Regions from separate parts of the Ferdinandcohnia sp. Marseille-Q9671 genome, predicted to be linked through region 2. Evidence: a T-box and tRNA genes for the amino acid it is inferred to sense, from the RefSeq annotation. Region 2 holds a T-box; the other holds one or more tRNA genes.

Region 1 (9,381 bases), 180 kb from region 2:
GTTCAGAACGTCGTGAGACAGTTCGGTCCCTATCCGTCGTGGGCGTAGGAAATTTGAGAGGAGCTGTCCTTAGTACGAGAGGACCGGGATGGACACACCGCTGGTGTACCAGTTGTTCTGCCAAGGGCATCGCTGGGTAGCTATGTGTGGAAGGGATAAGTGCTGAAAGCATCTAAGCATGAAGCCCCCCTCAAGATGAGATTTCCCATAGTGTTAAACTAGTAAGATCCCTCGAAGATGACGAGGTTGATAGGTCAGAGGTGTAAGCATGGTGACATGTGTAGCTGACTGATACTAATCGATCGAGGACTTAACCAAATCATTTCAATGAATGAAATTATGTTATCTAGTTTTGAAGAAATGAAAAATTCTTCTTGATTTTTGTAGAAAAGATAGTATAATATATCTTGTCTCTACTTTATCTAGTGACGATAGCGAAGAGGTCACACCCGTTCCCATACCGAACACGGAAGTTAAGCTTCTCAGCGCCGATGGTAGTTGGGACTTTGTCCCTGTGAGAGTAGGACGTCGCTAGGTTGGAAGAGATGGAGGATTAGCTCAGCTGGGAGAGCACCTGCCTTACAAGCAGGGGGTCGGCGGTTCGATCCCGTCATCCTCCACCATATGTACTACCTATATAATATGCCGGTGTAGCTCAGTTGGTAGAGCAACTGACTTGTAATCAGTAGGTCGTGGGTTCGACTCCTATCGCCGGCACCATTTGTGAGAGCCATTAGCTCAGTTGGTAGAGCATCTGACTTTTAATCAGAGGGTCGAAGGTTCGAGTCCTTCATGGCTCACCATTTTAATTAATATGCGGGTGTGGCGGAATTGGCAGACGCGCTAGACTTAGGATCTAGTGTCTTTGACGTGGGGGTTCGAGTCCCTTCACCCGCATTATGCGGAAGTAGTTCAGTGGTAGAACACCACCTTGCCAAGGTGGGGGTCGCGGGTTCGAATCCCGTCTTCCGCTCCAGAACTTCATTTTAAATGCCGGGGTGGCGGAACTGGCAGACGCACAGGACTTAAAATCCTGCGGTAGGTGACTACCGTACCGGTTCGATTCCGGTCCTCGGCACCATATTAATAAGTAATGCGCCCGTAGCTCAATTGGATAGAGCGTCTGACTACGGATCAGAAGGTTATGGGTTCGACTCCTTTCGGGCGCGCCATTACGGGAAGTAGCTCAGCTTGGTAGAGCACTTGGTTTGGGACCAAGGGGTCGCAGGTTCGAATCCTGTCTTCCCGACCATCTAAATAATAATGTTTTGGGGCCTTAGCTCAGCTGGGAGAGCGCCTGCCTTGCACGCAGGAGGTCAGCGGTTCGATCCCGCTAGGCTCCACCAAAAACCTTAACAGTATTCTTAATTATGGCGGTGTAGCTCAGCTGGCTAGAGCGTACGGTTCATACCCGTGAGGTCGGGGGTTCGATCCCCTCCGCCGCTACCATTTTAAATACTAGAGGACCTTTAGCTCAGCTGGTTAGAGCAGACGGCTCATAACCGTCCGGTCGTAGGTTCGAGTCCTACAAGGTCCACCATTTTCAACTTTCTTATACGGAGGAATACCCAAGTCCGGCTGAAGGGATCGGTCTTGAAAACCGACAGGGGTGTTAAAGCCCGCGGGGGTTCGAATCCCTCTTCCTCCGCCATATTTACTTAATGACTTATAATTCTTATTTTCGCGGGGTGGAGCAACGAGCATTGCTTCGTCGAATAAACTGCGAGTTGTCCCGACGGATAAACTTCCTGCTTAGGCTAGCAGAGGAAGGGACAGTCATTAGAAGCTTGGCGCATACAGTACAATTTATAATTCTTATTATCGCGGGGTGGAGCAGTCTGGTAGCTCGTCGGGCTCATAACCCGAAGGTCGCAGGTTCAAATCCTGTCCCCGCAACCAAATGGTCCCGTGGTGTAGCGGTTAACATGCCTGCCTGTCACGCAGGAGATCGCCGGTTCGATCCCGGTCGGGACCGCCATATTAATTATTTTGTTGGCTCAGTAGCTCAGTCGGTAGAGCAAAGGACTGAAAATCCTTGTGTCGGCGGTTCGATTCCGTCCTGAGCCACCATATTTTACTAAACTTAATGGCGATTGTGGCGAAGTGGTTAACGCATCGGATTGTGGTTCCGACATTCGTGGGTTCGATTCCCATCAGTCGCCCCATATATTATCCGTAGGCTTTAGTTGAATAAAATATCTTATATTATTTTTATGCGGGTGTAGTTTAATGGTAAAACCTCAGCCTTCCAAGCTGATGTCGTGAGTTCGATTCTCATCACCCGCTCCATATTTTTAAATCAATGGGCCTATAGCTCAGCTGGTTAGAGCGCACGCCTGATAAGCGTGAGGTCGATGGTTCGAGTCCATTTAGGCCCACCATATTTTATTCCACAGTAGCTCAGTGGTAGAGCTATCGGCTGTTAACCGATCGGTCGCAGGTTCGAATCCTGCCTGTGGAGCCATTTTTTTTGGGGAAGTACTCAAGTGGCTGAAGAGGCGCCCCTGCTAAGGGTGTAGGTCGCGTAAGCGGCGCGAGGGTTCAAATCCCTCCTTCTCCGCCATGTGATTTATATATTCAATAATCTAGCAATCTTATTAATCTGGCCCGTTGGTCAAGCGGTTAAGACACCGCCCTTTCACGGCGGTAACACGGGTTCGAATCCCGTACGGGTCATCAAGCGTTATGAGAATATCTCATAGCGTTTTTTTTATTGTTTAGGAAATTAAAAAATTCAACCTTATGATAAGTTATAAATGGGTTTATCTACATCTAGCTCCAGCGCCTAGTCCCTCGAGGTCATAAGCCAATCCGTCAAGAAGGTCAAAGAGCAACCTTCTCGCCGTTTAGTCTTATGCTTGTCGGATGCACAGGACAAGGGAAGCTTCGATAGCATAATCATCGCACGAAGAAAATGCATAGCATTTTCGAGGAATGTGCTGACGTCCGCGTTTGCCACAAGACGTGGCAGCCTTTAGTGGGCGTTTACTTTCAAGACGCTTGCGCTTTTGTTCTTTCAGTTTTTTAGCTGTTTTGTGCTTTGTTTTCGTTCTAATCGTACTCCTTTCTCTTCATTACTACTGCTCCCTAAAATGGAATTGTAGGAATGCAAAAACACCTGTTGCCAGGTGTTTTAGTCTTGATCCAGGATATCGTCTTCTATTTTTTTTCCTGGGTTATTTAAATCAACGTCTGAAAATATTCCAGGGGATATTCCTCGAAACATATCAAATGCTAAAATTTTATCATCAGGAGCATCAAATAATGGAGCATCGCGCTTCACGCTGTTAGTTTCATCTTCACGTTTCACCTTCTACACCTCCATTTATTATCCTCCCAGATAAACCTTTAATTATTCTTGCTATCTGTTATCACCATTTAACAAATTACCGATTCCTCCTAGAATACTTCCTTCACCAGTGCTTCCTCCATTCTTAGGTGCACTTGCGAAGATACGATCTGCTAGACGGCTAAATGGCAGTGATTGTACCCACACAGCTCCAGGTCCCCTTACTGTTGCATAAAATAATCCTTCACCACCAAAGAATGCTGTTTTAACTTTACCTACAAATTCAATATTGTAATCCACTTCTTTGGTCATTCCTACGAGACAACCCGTATCAATTCGTAACACTTCACCTGGCTCTAACACCCTTTTATGAATTGTTCCTCCCGCATGCAGAAAGGCAAGGCCATCTCCCTCTAATTTCTGCATGATGAAGCCTTCTCCACCAAAAAAGCCAGTACCTAATTTCCGTTGAAAATCGATTCCAACTGATACACCTTTTGCCGCGCAAAGAAATGAATCCTTTTGACAAATGACTTTTCCCCCTAGCTCACTTAAGTCAATTGGAATTATTTTACCCGGGTAAGGGGCTGCAAAAGAAACATGTTTCTTTCCGCTATGGCTGTTAGTAAATACAGTCATAAATAGACTTTCACCTGTTAGAACTCGCTTCCCAGCACCAAAAAGCTTTCCTAATAGACCTCCACCATTGGAGTCTGATCCGTCTCCAAAGATAGTTTCCATCGATATACCATCTTCCATCATCATCATAGCCCCTGCTTCAGCTATGACACTTTCTTGTGGATCTAATTCTATCTCGACAAACTGCATGTCATCTCCATACAGCTTATACTCAATCTCATGTGCATTCATTACGTCTTCTTCCTTTCTAAAAAAAGATGTTTATATACTTGTAATTCTCCATTACAATAGTATCTTCCTTTATGACTGACTAAAGAAGTTGAAAATTATTCCCTTGGAGGAAGAAGTATGTCGAATAGAAGGGACTGGATTTAAATGACAAATACAAACAAGAATATTATAATATATTTAGAATTTTCTTGATATAATGATTGATAGGAGGACCTTATGAAGCCAGATGTAGCCGTTAAAAAAAGGATATGGCCAAGGAAGAAACGATGGAAAGCCCTTTTCACAATTGGAATAGTGGCTGCATTTCTTCTAGTTTCAGCTATTGCAGCAGGTTATTTATTTTTGAGAAAAAGTTTACCTGTTATAGAAGGAGAGATTCTTGTAGAAGGGGTAACCGAAGAAGTAGAGGTATTACGTGATTCGAATGGAGTACCACATGTACTTGCAAATAACGAGCATGACTTATATTTTGCACAAGGGTACGTTACGGCACAGGACCGCTTATTTCAAATGGATTTAAGTCGTAGACAGGCTTCTGGTGAGTTAAGCGAAGTAATTGGAGAATCATTGATCGAGCAGGATAAATACTTTCGAACCCTTGGTTTACGTAGGGCAGCAGAAATTTCTTTTGAAGGGTATTCTGAAGAGGCACAGGTTGTGTTAAAGACATATGCCGATGGTGTAAATGCTTTTATTAGAGAAGCTAAAGAAAAGGGCACCTTACCTACTGAATTTACTCTAGCTGGATATGAACCAGTGGAATGGAGTCCAATTGATTCACTAACGATTGGAAAATATATGGCCTATGATTTAGGTGGACATTATAAAGGGCAAGCATTCAGATACTATATGGCACAGCATGTTTCTGAAGAAAAAGTGCTAGAGTTATTTCCTGCATATCCAGATAATGGTGCAACTGTACTTCAGGCTATAAAAGACAATCCATTAGACATTACAAAAAGTATTGCAAAGGCTCCTTTTCCAAATGAGTTTAATGGAAGTAATAACTGGGTCATAAGCGGTGATAAAACTGAATCAGGTCTACCCATACTTGCGGATGATCCTCATTTAGGTCTGGCCACTCCATCTATTTGGTATGAAACACATTTGCAAACGGATGAGATGGATGTGAGTGGTGTCATATTTGCTGGGGTTCCGGGGATTATTTTAGGACGTAACCAGCATATTGCATGGGGAGTAACAAATGTTGGACCAGATGTACAGGATTTATATATTGAAAAGAGAAATCCAAGTAATCCTAATCAATTTGAATATATGGGAAAATGGGAGGAAGCAACCGTCATTGAAGAGCCGATAAAGGTCAAAGATGGTGAAACGATTCCTTATCAAGTTCAAATTACACGACATGGACCAATCATCTCAGAATTCACCCATGATCATCAGGAAGATACTGCCTTATCATTAAGGTGGACAGCTTTGGATCCTTCGACAGAATTGGAAGCAGTACTTCTATTTAATAAAGCTAAGAATTGGGAGGAATTCAAAGAGGCACTAACAAGGTTTCATACTCCAGCACAAAATTTTGTCTTTGCAGCGACAGACGGGACAATTGCTTATCGTGCAAATGGTTTAATCCCTATACGCAAAAATGGTGACAGCACATTACCTGTCCCTGGTTGGACGGATGAATATGAATGGGAAGGGTTTATTCCATGGGAGGAATTACCGACGATTGTAAATCCAGATGAGGGCTTCATCTCAACCGCTAATAACAAAATTGTTACGGATGAGTATCCGTACCATATAACCAACACATGGGCTCAACCATACCGACAACAGAGGATTCGTGATGTACTAACAAGTAAGGATGTCTTCACCACAGAGGATATGCTTGAACTTCAATTTGATCACCATAATTTACAAGCAGAGGAGTTTGTTCCTTTATTATTGAATGTTTTATCTTCTAAGGAAGCACAGCTTCGAGATATTGATATCGATGTAATCAAACAATTAGAAGCATGGGACTATATAGATGGCATAGAGGCAGGACAGCCGTTAGTATTTCATAAATGGATGGAACAGTTTGCGAATATTATGTTTGAAGACTCAATTCCACAAGATATTGATAAACTGTTTGAAGGGAAAGGGCAAATTGTAGACGAAATGATTCGGAACGCTGTAAAAGGTAAAGAAGGAATTTGGTTAACAGAAGCTGGTGGGTTGGAGGAGGTAACATTGAAGTCCTTCCAACGAGCAGTAGATTTTGCAGTGGAGCAACAAGGAGACAATCCAAGCAAATGGGTATGGGGTGAGTTTCACCAAGTTCCATTTAAACATCCATTGTCTGCAATCAAACCCTTGCATTATTTATTTAATAGTAATGGAACAACCCCAATAGGTGGAAGTGCTATAACCGTTGCAGCGGCTAGTTTCAATAAGAAAACAGGTTTAGTGACACATGGAGCTGCGTGGAGATCGGTAACGGACCTATCAAACCTTTCTCAAAGCTATAATGTTGTTGGCCCAGGGCAATCGGGTCATGTATTGAGTAAATTTTACCATGATCAAATCAATGATTGGACAACAGGTAAATATCATATCACATACAATGATAGGGAAAGGTATAAAAAGGATGGATATAGACTTATCTTAAAGCCTAAGAAGTAAAGTAAAAGGCAGTGAATCTCCACTGCCTTTTTGTTCTTTATCTAGTTTTTACTTGTCTTCAGCTTCATCCTCGGTATATGGTTCCTTTTCGTACGGAGGGAGGTCTCCAAATATCGTCATTAGTCCTTCTTCATCTAGCGCGTCTTCATAACGTTCATGTTGATTGTTTGGATAGATGATTATTTCCTTACCTTCAATATCAGTTGCAACAAAGTTTTCGTAATCTTCCACATAACCAACATTTTCTCCAGATTCAATGAAAGCCTCATTGTAGTGATCAACAGAATCAGTTAGGTCAGAAGGGGATTCAGATGTTCCGTATCGTGCTACTTCCTGCCACGAATCCTCTGCATCAAAACTCACTGACTCATCTTCTTCATCTAATTCAAACTTTCCAAACGGAGGCATCAAAACCCCTTCCTCTATAGGTCGGTTATGAGAAACAACCTGTGTTGGACTGTGTTCAACACAATAGGTAGTGGTTGGAATTGCATCTAAACGGTCAAATGGGATGTCTTTACCGCATTTTTGACATGTACCATAGGTTCCTTCTTGAATAGCCTGTAAGGCATAATTAATATCCTCTAGTTCTTTTTCGACATGTTCATTTAATGCTATGTCTTTCTCTCTCTCATATAATTCGGTAGCCTCATCTCCAGGATGGTTATCATAAGAGGAAAGTTCTCCAACGGATTCATGAAAATGACCTTGTTCTAAATCAAAATGATCACCATCTCTTAACTGCTCTTCAACCTCTTTTTTTGCCTTTATCAACTGTGAACGGAAGGTTGATAATTGCTCATTCGTTAACATGTAAAGCACTCCTTCCATAATAACTTTCGTAACTAATCTTGTTATGTATTATTTACATAAACACAAAAATCATAAATGTAAAAAAGTGCTTGTATGATTAAGAAAACCATAAAGCGTACTTTATTGGCGACAAGTATAAGAAAAGCGCTGACAGAAGGTGTATTTTACCTTCTGAAGCGACTGGCTTAGACCAAAGAGCCGTTGGCGCCTGGAGCTGGACAATGAAAACCGAATGTTAAATAATATTGTTGTTTTATGCAAACAGAAAAGGGAACCATATAAAAAGGTTCCCTCAAGTAAAGTACGATATAGTTTAATAACCAAGTTCTTTTTCTTCGTACTCTTTCTTCACTTTTTTAATACAACGTGTAAGAGTGTATATGAATGCAAAAATAATTACTATAGATGAAAAAAGTTTCCAATCAATATCAGGTAGCATAAAATACGCCTTAAAGATAACATTACTCCCAAATATCATTAAAATCAAAGTTAGAAAATAATAAATACGCACAGAACTACTATATTTTAGTAGACTTATGCTCCACCATTTTCTTCTTTTTTCCATAGAGCAATCGCCTCCAAAGAATTTTATAACATATAATAACCTCGGTAAATTCTCACAGTCTAATTTTATCATATGTTACGTATATAGAACATAAGCTACTTTCAACTATCATTTTGCTAACCATTACATGATTAATTCTATGTTGGATACTATCAAGAAATTGAAACTAACATAAATATCGGTCGATGTATTTTGTAGCCATGCCACTAAATCAGCTCATCTAGCCTTAAACATAGCTAAAAATAAAAAAACACGATATAAAATCGTGTTTTTTAAAAGAAGTAGCTAATAAACAAACCAATTGATAATAAAAATCCAAAGAAAGTATTCGTCTGAGCAGTTGCTTTCATTGCAGGCATCATTTGAATTGGCTCTGATTTGCCAACAAACCCTTTCACAGCTTGAACAGCCTTAGGAATACTAACTAAAACTAGTAGACTCCATAGAGGGGAAATACCAGCAAAAGTTAATAAAATTATCCATAAGTATGAAATGGTAAAAAGAAAAGCTAAGAACTTAATGGATTTTTCTCTTCCTAATAATATCGGTAGAGTTCTACGACCATTCTTTTTATCCCCATCCAAGTCCCTAATATTGTTAGACATATTAATTGCCCCTACAAGAATCATAATAGGTAAAGCGATTAACACACTAACTGTAGTAACTGTACCAGTTTGAATGAAAAATGATAGTAAAATAATGATTAGACCCATAAAAAAGCCTGATGCAAGTTCTCCGAAAGGTGTGGAAGAAATCGGGAGTGGTCCACCAGTATAAAAGTATCCAATTGACATGCAAATGGTACCAATCAACGCCAACCACCAGCTACTATTTAAACAAATATATACTCCTAGTAACATTGAAACTCCAAAGAATATGAATGCAAGGTTTAAAATTACCTTTGGTTTCACTCCGTCCCTTACAATGGTTCCACCAATTCCAACTGATTCAGCAGTATCTAGTCCACGTTTGTAATCAAAATATTCATTTATCATATTAGTTGCTGCTTGAATAAGAAGGCAGGCCAATAACATGACCAAAAATAGAGGTAGATTGATTTCTGTTTCAGGAAATGCAAGAACCGTTCCTAAAATGACTGGAACAAATGATGCTGTAAGTGTATGTGGGCGCATAAGTCTCCACCATACTTGAAACCTATTTGAAGGCTTAGATAACTTCTGATTTGACTGAAGCCCTGTTTGCATAATTACCTTCT
Region 2 (9,381 bases):
CAAAGCTCGATGAAACGCTAACCATGCTGAAGGATCTTACAGATGCTAAAGGGATACCAGGTAACGAACGTGAGCCTCGAGAGGTAATGAAACAATACATAACCCCATACTCTGACGAAGTTTCAACTGATGGATTAGGTAGTTTGATTGCTAAAAAGGTTGGAAACGCTGATGGCCCTAAAATCATGGTTTCTGGACATTTAGATGAAGTAGGATTTATGGTTACACAAATTGATGATAAAGGCTTTCTACGCTTCCAGACAGTTGGCGGCTGGTGGTCTCAGGTTATGTTAGCACAACGTGTAACCGTTGTTACAAGTAAAGGTGATATTACTGGAGTAATCGGGTCAAAGCCACCCCATATTCTATCTCCAGAGGCACGAAAAAAACCGGTTGAAATCAAAGATATGTTTATTGATATTGGTGCATCTAGTAGAGCAGAAGCTCTTGAATTTGGTGTTAAACCTGGTGATCAAGTCGTTCCATACTTTGAATTTACGGTCATGAATAACGATAAAATGTTACTCGCAAAAGCTTGGGATAATCGTATAGGCTGTGCAATTGCAATTGATGTACTTAAGTATCTTAAAGATGCACAACATCCAAACATCGTGTATGGAGTAGGTTCCGTACAAGAAGAAGTTGGACTTCGTGGTGCAAAAACTTCAGCAACAATGATTAAGCCTGATATCGCAATTGCAGTTGATGTAGGGATTGCTGGTGATACACCAGGTATTTCTGAAAAAGAAGCACTAAGCAAAATGGGCGAAGGTCCACAGATTATTTTATATGATGCTTCAATGGTGTCACATAAAGGCCTTCGTGACTTTATCGTTGGTGTAGCAGACGACTTAAACATCCCGTATCAATTTGATGCAATTGCAGGTGGGGGAACAGACGCAGGAGCGATTCATGTTACATTACAAGGTGTACCAGCATTAGCTATTACCATTGCTACACGTTACATCCATTCACATGCAGGAATTCTTCATAGAGATGATTATGAAAATGCAGTAAAGCTGATTGCAGAAGTAATTAAACGTCTTGATCGTGAGACTGTAGATAAAATTAAATTTGACTAAAAAAAGCCGATGGTTCTTGAACCATCGGCTTACTTACTACTTTTTTAAACTTTGTTCTAAGGTGGAAAGCATTTCTTCTTTGTCCTCTTGGCTTGCATTTTGCCATAGTACTTCAAAAAGAACCCCTAAACCTGGTAACATTTTTTCTTCGCCGCTTTGAATCGCGTCGACGATCGTATCTTGTAATTCAGCCTGAGAATTCCCTGTTACGTTGTGTATAACTGCATTTCGTAAATTCAAATTCATTGATATGCACACCTTTCCTATGTATCTTTTTCTTTAGTATGTTTTGCGATATCTCGTTTTATTATGTATCTTTCTTAGGATATAATGGAAAAAGAATTAGTAAAAAGGAGTTTTCATAAGTTGAAACGTATAGAGTCTAGTAAGAATCCACAGATCAAGCAATGGAAAAAATTACATACAAAAAAAGAACGAGATAAAACGGGTACTTTTATTATTGAAGGTTTTCATTTAGTTGAAGAGGCATTAAAAAGCAATGCCATTATTCAAGAGTTAATTATAAGTGAAACAACAGACATCCCTTCAAGTTGGAATGTAGATAACTTATCGATCACAATTGTAACGGAAAAGATTATGACGGAGATTAGTGATACAGATTCATCACAGGGTGTTGCTGCAATTTGTGAACAATATTCTCAAAGCGGAGAAGGGCATTTCACTACATTATTATTAGTGGATGCTGTACAGGATCCTGGAAATTTAGGGACAATGATTCGTACTGCAGATGCGGCAGGAATTGATGCAGTTATTATTGGTGATGGCAGTGTTGATGTGTATAATTCAAAGGTCATTCGTTCTACACAAGGTTCAATTTTTCATATACCTATATTAAAAGAAGATTTACATAGAACAATAGACCAACTCAAACAAAATGGAATTCCCATTTACGGTACATCTCTTAAGGATGCAATTGATTATAAAAAAGTATCTGCTCAAGATGCCTTTGCATTGCTTGTCGGAAATGAAGGGAATGGAGTACATCCCGAATTATTAGCAAAGACAGACCAAAATCTGTACATCCCAATTTACGGTAAAAGTGAATCTTTAAATGTAGCAGTTGCAGCGGGAATATTACTTTATCATTTGCGATAAATAAAAAGATTTGGTGGGGCGATGAAAACATCGAAAGCGTGAATGAGTATCGCCTCTATTTTCTGTTTACAAGCATGAATGATTTATGTCCTCGCAAACTAAAAATTTTCGTACAATCCACTATTCTGTATTCTCAAAAGAGAAGTTTTATACTGGCAAAGAGGGGGTGTTGATCATAGGCGGGTATTTTGGAAGGTCACTAATGGGAGATCCATTTCAATGGTTATCCTTTTCCCATATTATAATGGTAGTTATACTTCTTTTTTTCGCTGTCTTATTATTTCTCTTTCGGACAAAACTTGCAAAAAGAAAATTAATCATTCGCTATCTATTGGTCACTTCTCTCATAGGTAGTGAGCTGTCTCTTTATGTTTGGTACGCTTATAATGGTGTATGGAATCCGGTTGATTCGCTCCCATTTCAGCTTTGCTCCCTTTCATTATTCTTGAGTATTATCATGCTTATTACACGTAAGTTCTTATTATTTGAGATTACGTATTTTTTAGGTATCGGGGGTGCGATTCAGGCAATGCTTACCCCTGAACTTGCCTATGACTTTCCACACTATCGCTATTTTCACTTCTTTCTTGCTCATATCGCAATCATTCTAGCAAGCTTTTATATGCTTTGGTATGAAAATTGCAGACCTACTGCCAAGTCCGTTTGGAAGGCATTTGCTGCATTAAATGTCCTTGCCTTATTTGTCTTTTTCATCAATAAAGCAACTGGTGGAAACTATATGTTTCTAGCAAGGAAACCAACGAATCCGAGTTTAATCGATCTGATGGGTCCATATCCTTGGTATATTTTATCGCTAGAGCTTGTCGCACTGGTTTTATTTTTTATTCTGTATTTGCCATTTTTTATTAAAAATAGATCAGAGTTATAAAAAAATGAAACTTATGGATGGTAGGAGCGTATATAAGTATATGAATCTAGTAAACTGAGGTGTTGGAAGTGTTAGTATCGTATCTATTAGTCTTTTTATTTGCTGCAATCCCATTATTTGAATTAATTGCGGTCATCCCTATCGCAATTGTTGGTGGTTTGTCTCCTATACCGGTAGCCATCCTAGGATTCTTAGGAAACTTAGTAACCGTATTACTCTTAATACTGTTTGTCGATAAAGTCAAAGGCTGGATGAAAGCTAGAAAACAAAAGAATGTCCAAGTAAGGGAAGCGGAAGGAATGGAGACTCAAGGAAGTGAAGGGATAACGCCTGTAGAAGAGTCAAAGAAAGAAAAACGTGCACGGTCTATTTTTGACAAATATGGCTTACCAGGGTTGACGATTTTAGGTCCTTTACTGGTTGGATCTCACATATCTGCTTTTATGAGCATGGGTTTTGGTTCAAGTAGGAAATTAGTAACAGGTTGGATGGTTGCAAGTTTATTGTTATGGACAATCGTTTTTACTGGGTTAGCTAGTTCTGGCATTGGCTTTTTTGCCCCAGATATTCAGGAAAATGGATTTTTAGTTCGTATGTTTAAATAAGGTATTGCGTACCTTTTAGAAAATAATTAAAAATGAGTTTGATTTGCACAAGTAAGATACGTATAATATAATCTATATGGCTTACATAATGAGCATGTTCAAAGTGTGTTCCATACCTTTTTGAACAGCCTAATAAAGGAAAAACAGTGATAGAGACTAGTAGCTTTCCACACACTATTTCAGGGAGAAAATGCCGTGACTGCAAGCATTTTTATAGAAGAAGAAAGTGAATTCACCTCTTGAGTTGGCACTTGGACCGTTTTAGAATACATAAAAAAACGTAAAGGTGTACCGGCATTTGCCGTTATCGAAACTGAGTGAATGATTACACATTTGTAATTGTTAACAAGGGTGGTACCGCGAAGATAAACCTCGTCCCTTTTTTGGGATTGAGGTTTTTTTTATTTATCATCCTGTCTAGCTTCAGCGCCTAGCCCCTCCGAGGTCGCTTCACCCTTCCTACGGCGGCAACACTAAGGAAAGCTTCATGAGGGTAACCTCGCAGAAAATAAGCTTTGCTTATTTTTGAGCCTCCACATTAGGGTTCTAAGCGCTTGTCGGGGCTGAACAAGGCGCTTACGCATTTCAAATAAAAAGGAGGAAATGTAATGCAAGAGAAATTACTTGGGCTTAAAGACGAAGCTCTCGCAAAAGTGGAAACAGCTACGAATCTTAAAGAGTTAAACGACATTCGTGTTGCATATTTAGGGAAAAAAGGACCAATTACCGAAGTACTGAGAGGTATGGGTAAGCTTTCTGCAGAAGAACGTCCGAAAATGGGGGCTCTTGTTAACGAGGTTAGAGAGCAAATTACTGAAAAATTGACTGCGAAACAAGATGTACTAGAGAAAGCTGAAGTAGAAAGAAAACTAGCTTCCGAAACAATTGATGTAACATTACCAGGGAGACCGGTAAAGGTAGGTGGACCACATCCACTAACTGCTGTTATTGAAGAGATTGAGGACTTATTCTTAGGAATGGGATATTCGATTGCGGAGGGTCCTGAAGTAGAGAAGGATTATTACAATTTCGAAGCATTAAATTTACCGAAAGACCACCCAGCAAGGGATATGCAGGATTCATTTTATATTACCGAGGAAATTCTCCTACGTACACAAACGTCCCCTGTTCAAGCAAGAACAATGGAAAAGCATAAGGGAAAGGGACCTGTGAAAATTATTTGTCCAGGAAAAGTATATCGTCGTGACAATGATGATGCGACACACTCACACCAATTCACGCAAATTGAAGGGTTGGTTGTAGATGAAAACATTCGTATGAGTGATCTTAAGGGGACACTGGATACCTTTGCTAAGAAAATGTTTGGTGAAGACCGTGAAATTCGTTTGCGTCCAAGTTTTTTCCCATTCACTGAGCCTTCAGTAGAGATGGATATCTCTTGCTTTAAGTGTGGAGGCCATGGCTGTAATGTGTGCAAAAAGACGGGCTGGATAGAAATTTTAGGTGCGGGAATGGTTCACCCTAACGTACTTGAAATGTCTGGTTTTGATTCAAAGAAATATACAGGATTTGCGTTCGGTATGGGACCAGAGCGTATTGCAATGCTTAAATATGGTATTGATGATATTCGTCATTTGTATACAAATGATAATCGTTTCATCAAACAGTTTAATCGGGCTTAAGGAGGGAGAAGAAAAATGTTTGTTTCATATAAATGGTTGCAGGAATACGTTGATATAACAGGAGTATCGGCAGAAGAGTTAGCAGAAAAGATAACAAGAAGTGGAATTGAAGTTGAAGGTGTAGATCATTTAGGAGAAGGTATTACCGGGTTAGTTGTAGGGCATGTTCTAGAATGCGAACAACATCCAAATGCTGATAAATTAAATAAATGTCTTGTTGATATAGGTGAGGAAGAACCTGTACAAATTATTTGTGGTGCACCGAATGTAGCAAAAGGCCAAAAAGTTGTAGTAGCAAAGGTTGGAGCTGTTCTTCCTGGTAACTTTAAAATTAAAAAGGCAAAGCTTCGTGGTGAAGCATCAAATGGAATGATTTGTTCTCTTCAAGAGCTTGGTTTTGAATCAAAGCTTGTATCGAAAGAGTATGCAGAAGGAATCTTTGTTTTTCCACATGATGTAGAACCTGGAGCAGATGCGATTGCTCAGCTTAACCTTGATGATCAAGTGCTAGAACTAGGATTAACACCGAACCGTTCTGATTGCTTAAGTATGTTAGGTGTTGCATACGAGGTTGCAGCTATTTTAGGAAAAGATGTAAAGCTTCCACAACCAAAAGTAACAACTTCATCAGAAAAAACAGAAGGTTATATTTCGATTTCAGTTGAAGCAAAAGAAGACAATCCATTGTATGTGGCACGAGTAGTAAAAGACGTGAAAATTGGACCATCACCATTATGGTTACAGACACGTCTAATGGCTGAAGGTATTCGTCCACATAATAATGTAGTTGATATTACGAATTACATATTATTAGAATATGGACAACCTCTACACGCATTTGATTATGATCGTCTTGGTTCAAAGGAAATTCTCGTGAGACGTGCAACAAATGGGGAAAAAATCACAACATTAGACGATGCAGAACGTACATTAACAGATGAGCATCTTGTCATAACAAATGGAACGGTACCAGTAGCACTTGCGGGTGTAATGGGTGGCGCAAACTCTGAGGTTCAAAATGATACAACCACTGTTTTGATCGAGTCAGCTTATTTCAATAGCGGTACGATTCGTAAAGCTTCTAAGGACCATGGTTTACGTAGTGAAGCAAGTGCACGCTACGAAAAAGGAATTGATCCAAAACGTACACGTGAAGCGGCTGATCGTGCGGCCGAGTTAATGGCAGAACTTGCTGGCGGTGTAGTTCTTGATGGTGTAGTTGCAGTAGACACACTTGATGTAAAACCTGTCAATGTATCTGTAACTCTTGAGCGAATTAATAAAGTATTAGGAACTGATATATCTAGAGAACAAGTGGAAGAAATTTTTACAAATCTAAAATTCCCTTTTACTGTAGATAATGAAACGTTCCATGTTACAGCACCTACCCGTAGAGGTGATATAACAATTGAAGAGGATTTAATTGAAGAGGTTGCGAGACTTTATGGATATGATGAGCTGCCAAAAACATTGCCAGTTGGCGAATCTACACCTGGTAGATTGACTGACTATCAAGCAAAGCGCAGATTAGTTAGACAGTATCTTGAGGGTGTAGGGCTCTATCAAAGCATCACATATTCATTAACAAGCGCTGAAAAAGTAAATCAGTATGCACTTGAGAAAAGAGAGCCAATTCGCTTAGCAATGCCGATGAGCGAGGAAAGAAGTGTTCTTCGTTTGAGTCTACTTCCCCATGTTTTAGAGGTGGTCGGTCATAATCTTGCACGACAAATTGATAGTGTTGCTACCTATGAAGTTGGTTCCGTATTCCTAGAAGATTCAAATCGTGAGCTTCCAGAAGAAAAGGAACATCTGGCTGTAGCACTAACAGGCTCATGGCTATCTCCAACATGGCAAGGAGAGAAGAAAGCAACGGACTTCTTTGTGGTAAAAGGAGTGTTAGAAGGTTTATTTGAAAAGCTTGGTCTTGAAAAGAGAACCACATTCCTTCAAGCAAGAGTTGAAGGAATGCATCCAGGCCGTACAGCATCTGTTTTATTGGATAACAAAGAAATCGGCTTTATTGGACAAATTCATCCAAATGTACAAAAAGAATACGATTTAACCGAAACCTTTGTATTTGAATTATCATTGAAGGATATTTTAGAGGCTGACGTCGAGGAAATTCGTTATGAAGCAATCCCACGTTTCCCTTCAATGAGCCGCGACATTGCACTTGTTGTTGATAAATCTGTTGCAGCAGGGGATATGAAGCAAGTCATCATTGAAGCAGGTGGTAAGCTACTTCGCGATGTTACAATCTTTGACCTATATGAAGGGGAGCGTATGGAAGAAGGCAAAAAATCAGTTGCATACTCCATTAAATATTTTGATCCGGAACGCACCTTAACAGAGGAAGAAGTTACCAAAGCTCATGAAAAAGTATTAACAGCTGTTGCTGAAAAATTCGATGCAACTTTACGTTCATAAATAAAGAGGAGTGGACGATTGTCCACTCCGCAGACTGTTGACAAACGCTCGCATACTGCGTTGCTTGCCTCTCTCGTCCGCTCATGAAGGCAACTTCTATTCGCGTCTTCGATCGGCTTCACGCCTTGTCTGACAAGCGTTTTCAAGACAGTCTGAGTACGTAATGTAACCAGAGATTTTCATACTAAAAGAGAGTAGGCAAAGTCATTTCATGACTTTGTCTACTCTCTGAGGAGTGGACGATTGTCCACTCCGTTTTTTGTTTATCTATAGTGCTCCTAAATGAGTCATGTAGGTGATGAGACAAGTATATAATTTGTTACATTCTAGCTATTTTCTTCGCTTTTTCCGTATTTGCGAAATGTAGCTTAGTAAATGTGCGTAATGATGCTAGCCCTTGTTTTTTGATAAGCTCTGCGGCAACTTTATCAACCTGGGCACCGGCACCTTTTTTTAATTCAAGACCAGCTTTCCTGCTTAGTTTTTCAAACTCTTTTACAAAAGCGTAGCGTGCTATAATAGAGGCCGCAGCGACTGATAGATGGACACCTTCGGCTTTGGTACTGAAATATACATTTTCTTTAATGATTTCTTTTTGACCTGATAAATGTTTGAAATAGACTTGAGGTACTGCAAATTGGTCGATTAAGATACCTTCAGGAACTGTAGGTTCAATCTTTTTTAGTACATGACCAATAGCCTTATTATGCAATAATGCTTTCATTTTCCCTTGAGACATTCCTTTTGCTTGGAGGTCGTTGTACTTTTCATTATGTAAAACCAGTAGGCTGTATGGAATAACATGAATGATAGATTCTGCAATCTCACAAATTTGTTTATCATTTAAATCCTTCGAATCTTTCACTCCTAATTCCCTCAGCAAGGGGATCTTGTCATTTGAAACATATGCAGCAACTACGGTCATCGGTCCAAAATAATCACCTGTACCTACCTCATCAGAACCAATCATAGACATAGTGCCAATGTTTTTCGGTAGATTACTACTGGAAACTGTTTGCTTGGAAGTTGTTTTAGTTGTTGAAGTAGTGGACTCTACAGTTCCCCATTTTTGCGCTTCCTGGGCAGCACCTCCACCCTGGAATAAAACTTTTCCCGATTTGTATGCTGTTATTGTACAACCAGATAACTTTGCTGCAAAAACGCCACCTGGTGGTACTTTATCTAGTAAGTAATTAGAATAATGAGTTTTCATTTTCCCAATTGATTCGAGGCTACTTTTTAAGACGGTATTTGACAAAATAACATCTCCTATTTTAATTTTTATAGTATATTCGATAGATTTCTATGTATTCTATCATATCGTTTGTTGAGATTTCTTTCCATAGATATCGTGTTCATGGTATTATTATGTGTAGGATTGACTAGAATGGGGGCCAACTACTTGTCACAGCCACAAAAAACAAAAACAACAGTAGATATATATGGACAACAATATTCAATAATCGGGTCTGAGAGCACAAGTCATATACGCCTCGTGGCCTCAATTGTCGATGATAAAATGAGAGAAATAAGCGATAAAAATCCGACACTTGATATTAATAAACTAGCTGTACTAACTGCGGTTAATGTCGTACACGAACATCTAAAGCTGAAAG

The links. The T-box of region 2 lies ahead of pheS (phenylalanine--tRNA ligase subunit alpha). A T-box ahead of a tRNA ligase gene usually reads a tRNA of that ligase, here a tRNA-Phe.
Region 1: it has a tRNA-Phe gene. The T-box ahead of pheS (phenylalanine--tRNA ligase subunit alpha) is inferred to sense a tRNA for this amino acid. The anticodon was not compared.

What each region holds. Positions count from the first base shown of each region.
Region 1 is NZ_CDRJTA010000001.1:1,166,698-1,176,078, reverse strand. It holds rRNA gene ACWNMY_RS06090 (23S ribosomal RNA) at 1-318, shown strand, start outside; rRNA gene rrf (5S ribosomal RNA) at 422-537, shown strand; tRNA gene ACWNMY_RS06080 (tRNA-Val) at 548-623, shown strand; tRNA gene ACWNMY_RS06075 (tRNA-Thr) at 645-720, shown strand; tRNA gene ACWNMY_RS06070 (tRNA-Lys) at 728-803, shown strand; tRNA gene ACWNMY_RS06065 (tRNA-Leu) at 817-897, shown strand; tRNA gene ACWNMY_RS06060 (tRNA-Gly) at 902-976, shown strand; tRNA gene ACWNMY_RS06055 (tRNA-Leu) at 993-1,081, shown strand; tRNA gene ACWNMY_RS06050 (tRNA-Arg) at 1,096-1,172, shown strand; tRNA gene ACWNMY_RS06045 (tRNA-Pro) at 1,176-1,252, shown strand; tRNA gene ACWNMY_RS06040 (tRNA-Ala) at 1,271-1,346, shown strand; tRNA gene ACWNMY_RS06035 (tRNA-Met) at 1,373-1,449, shown strand; tRNA gene ACWNMY_RS06030 (tRNA-Ile) at 1,464-1,540, shown strand; tRNA gene ACWNMY_RS06025 (tRNA-Ser) at 1,559-1,651, shown strand; tRNA gene ACWNMY_RS06020 (tRNA-Met) at 1,823-1,899, shown strand; tRNA gene ACWNMY_RS06015 (tRNA-Asp) at 1,903-1,978, shown strand; tRNA gene ACWNMY_RS06010 (tRNA-Phe) at 1,995-2,070, shown strand; tRNA gene ACWNMY_RS06005 (tRNA-His) at 2,090-2,165, shown strand; tRNA gene ACWNMY_RS06000 (tRNA-Gly) at 2,216-2,289, shown strand; tRNA gene ACWNMY_RS05995 (tRNA-Ile) at 2,305-2,381, shown strand; tRNA gene ACWNMY_RS05990 (tRNA-Asn) at 2,390-2,464, shown strand; tRNA gene ACWNMY_RS05985 (tRNA-Ser) at 2,473-2,563, shown strand; tRNA gene ACWNMY_RS05980 (tRNA-Glu) at 2,605-2,676, shown strand; gene ACWNMY_RS05975 (hypothetical protein) at 3,134-3,310, opposite strand; gene ACWNMY_RS05970 (TIGR00266 family protein) at 3,362-4,159, opposite strand; gene ACWNMY_RS05965 (penicillin acylase family protein) at 4,376-6,787, shown strand; gene ACWNMY_RS05960 (yteA family sporulation protein) at 6,836-7,600, opposite strand; gene ACWNMY_RS05955 (hypothetical protein) at 7,914-8,165, opposite strand; gene ACWNMY_RS05950 (1,4-dihydroxy-2-naphthoate polyprenyltransferase) at 8,438-9,370, opposite strand.
Region 2 is NZ_CDRJTA010000001.1:989,703-999,083, reverse strand. It holds gene ACWNMY_RS05140 (M42 family metallopeptidase) at 1-1,082, shown strand, start outside; gene sspI (small acid-soluble spore protein SspI) at 1,119-1,328, opposite strand; gene ACWNMY_RS05130 (TrmH family RNA methyltransferase) at 1,449-2,198, shown strand; gene ACWNMY_RS05125 (YwaF family protein) at 2,401-3,087, shown strand; gene ACWNMY_RS05120 (small multi-drug export protein) at 3,156-3,692, shown strand; T-box leader at 3,830-4,075, shown strand; gene pheS (phenylalanine--tRNA ligase subunit alpha) at 4,301-5,335, shown strand; gene pheT (phenylalanine--tRNA ligase subunit beta) at 5,351-7,765, shown strand; gene rnhC (ribonuclease HIII) at 8,085-9,023, opposite strand; gene zapA (cell division protein ZapA) at 9,168-9,381, shown strand, end outside.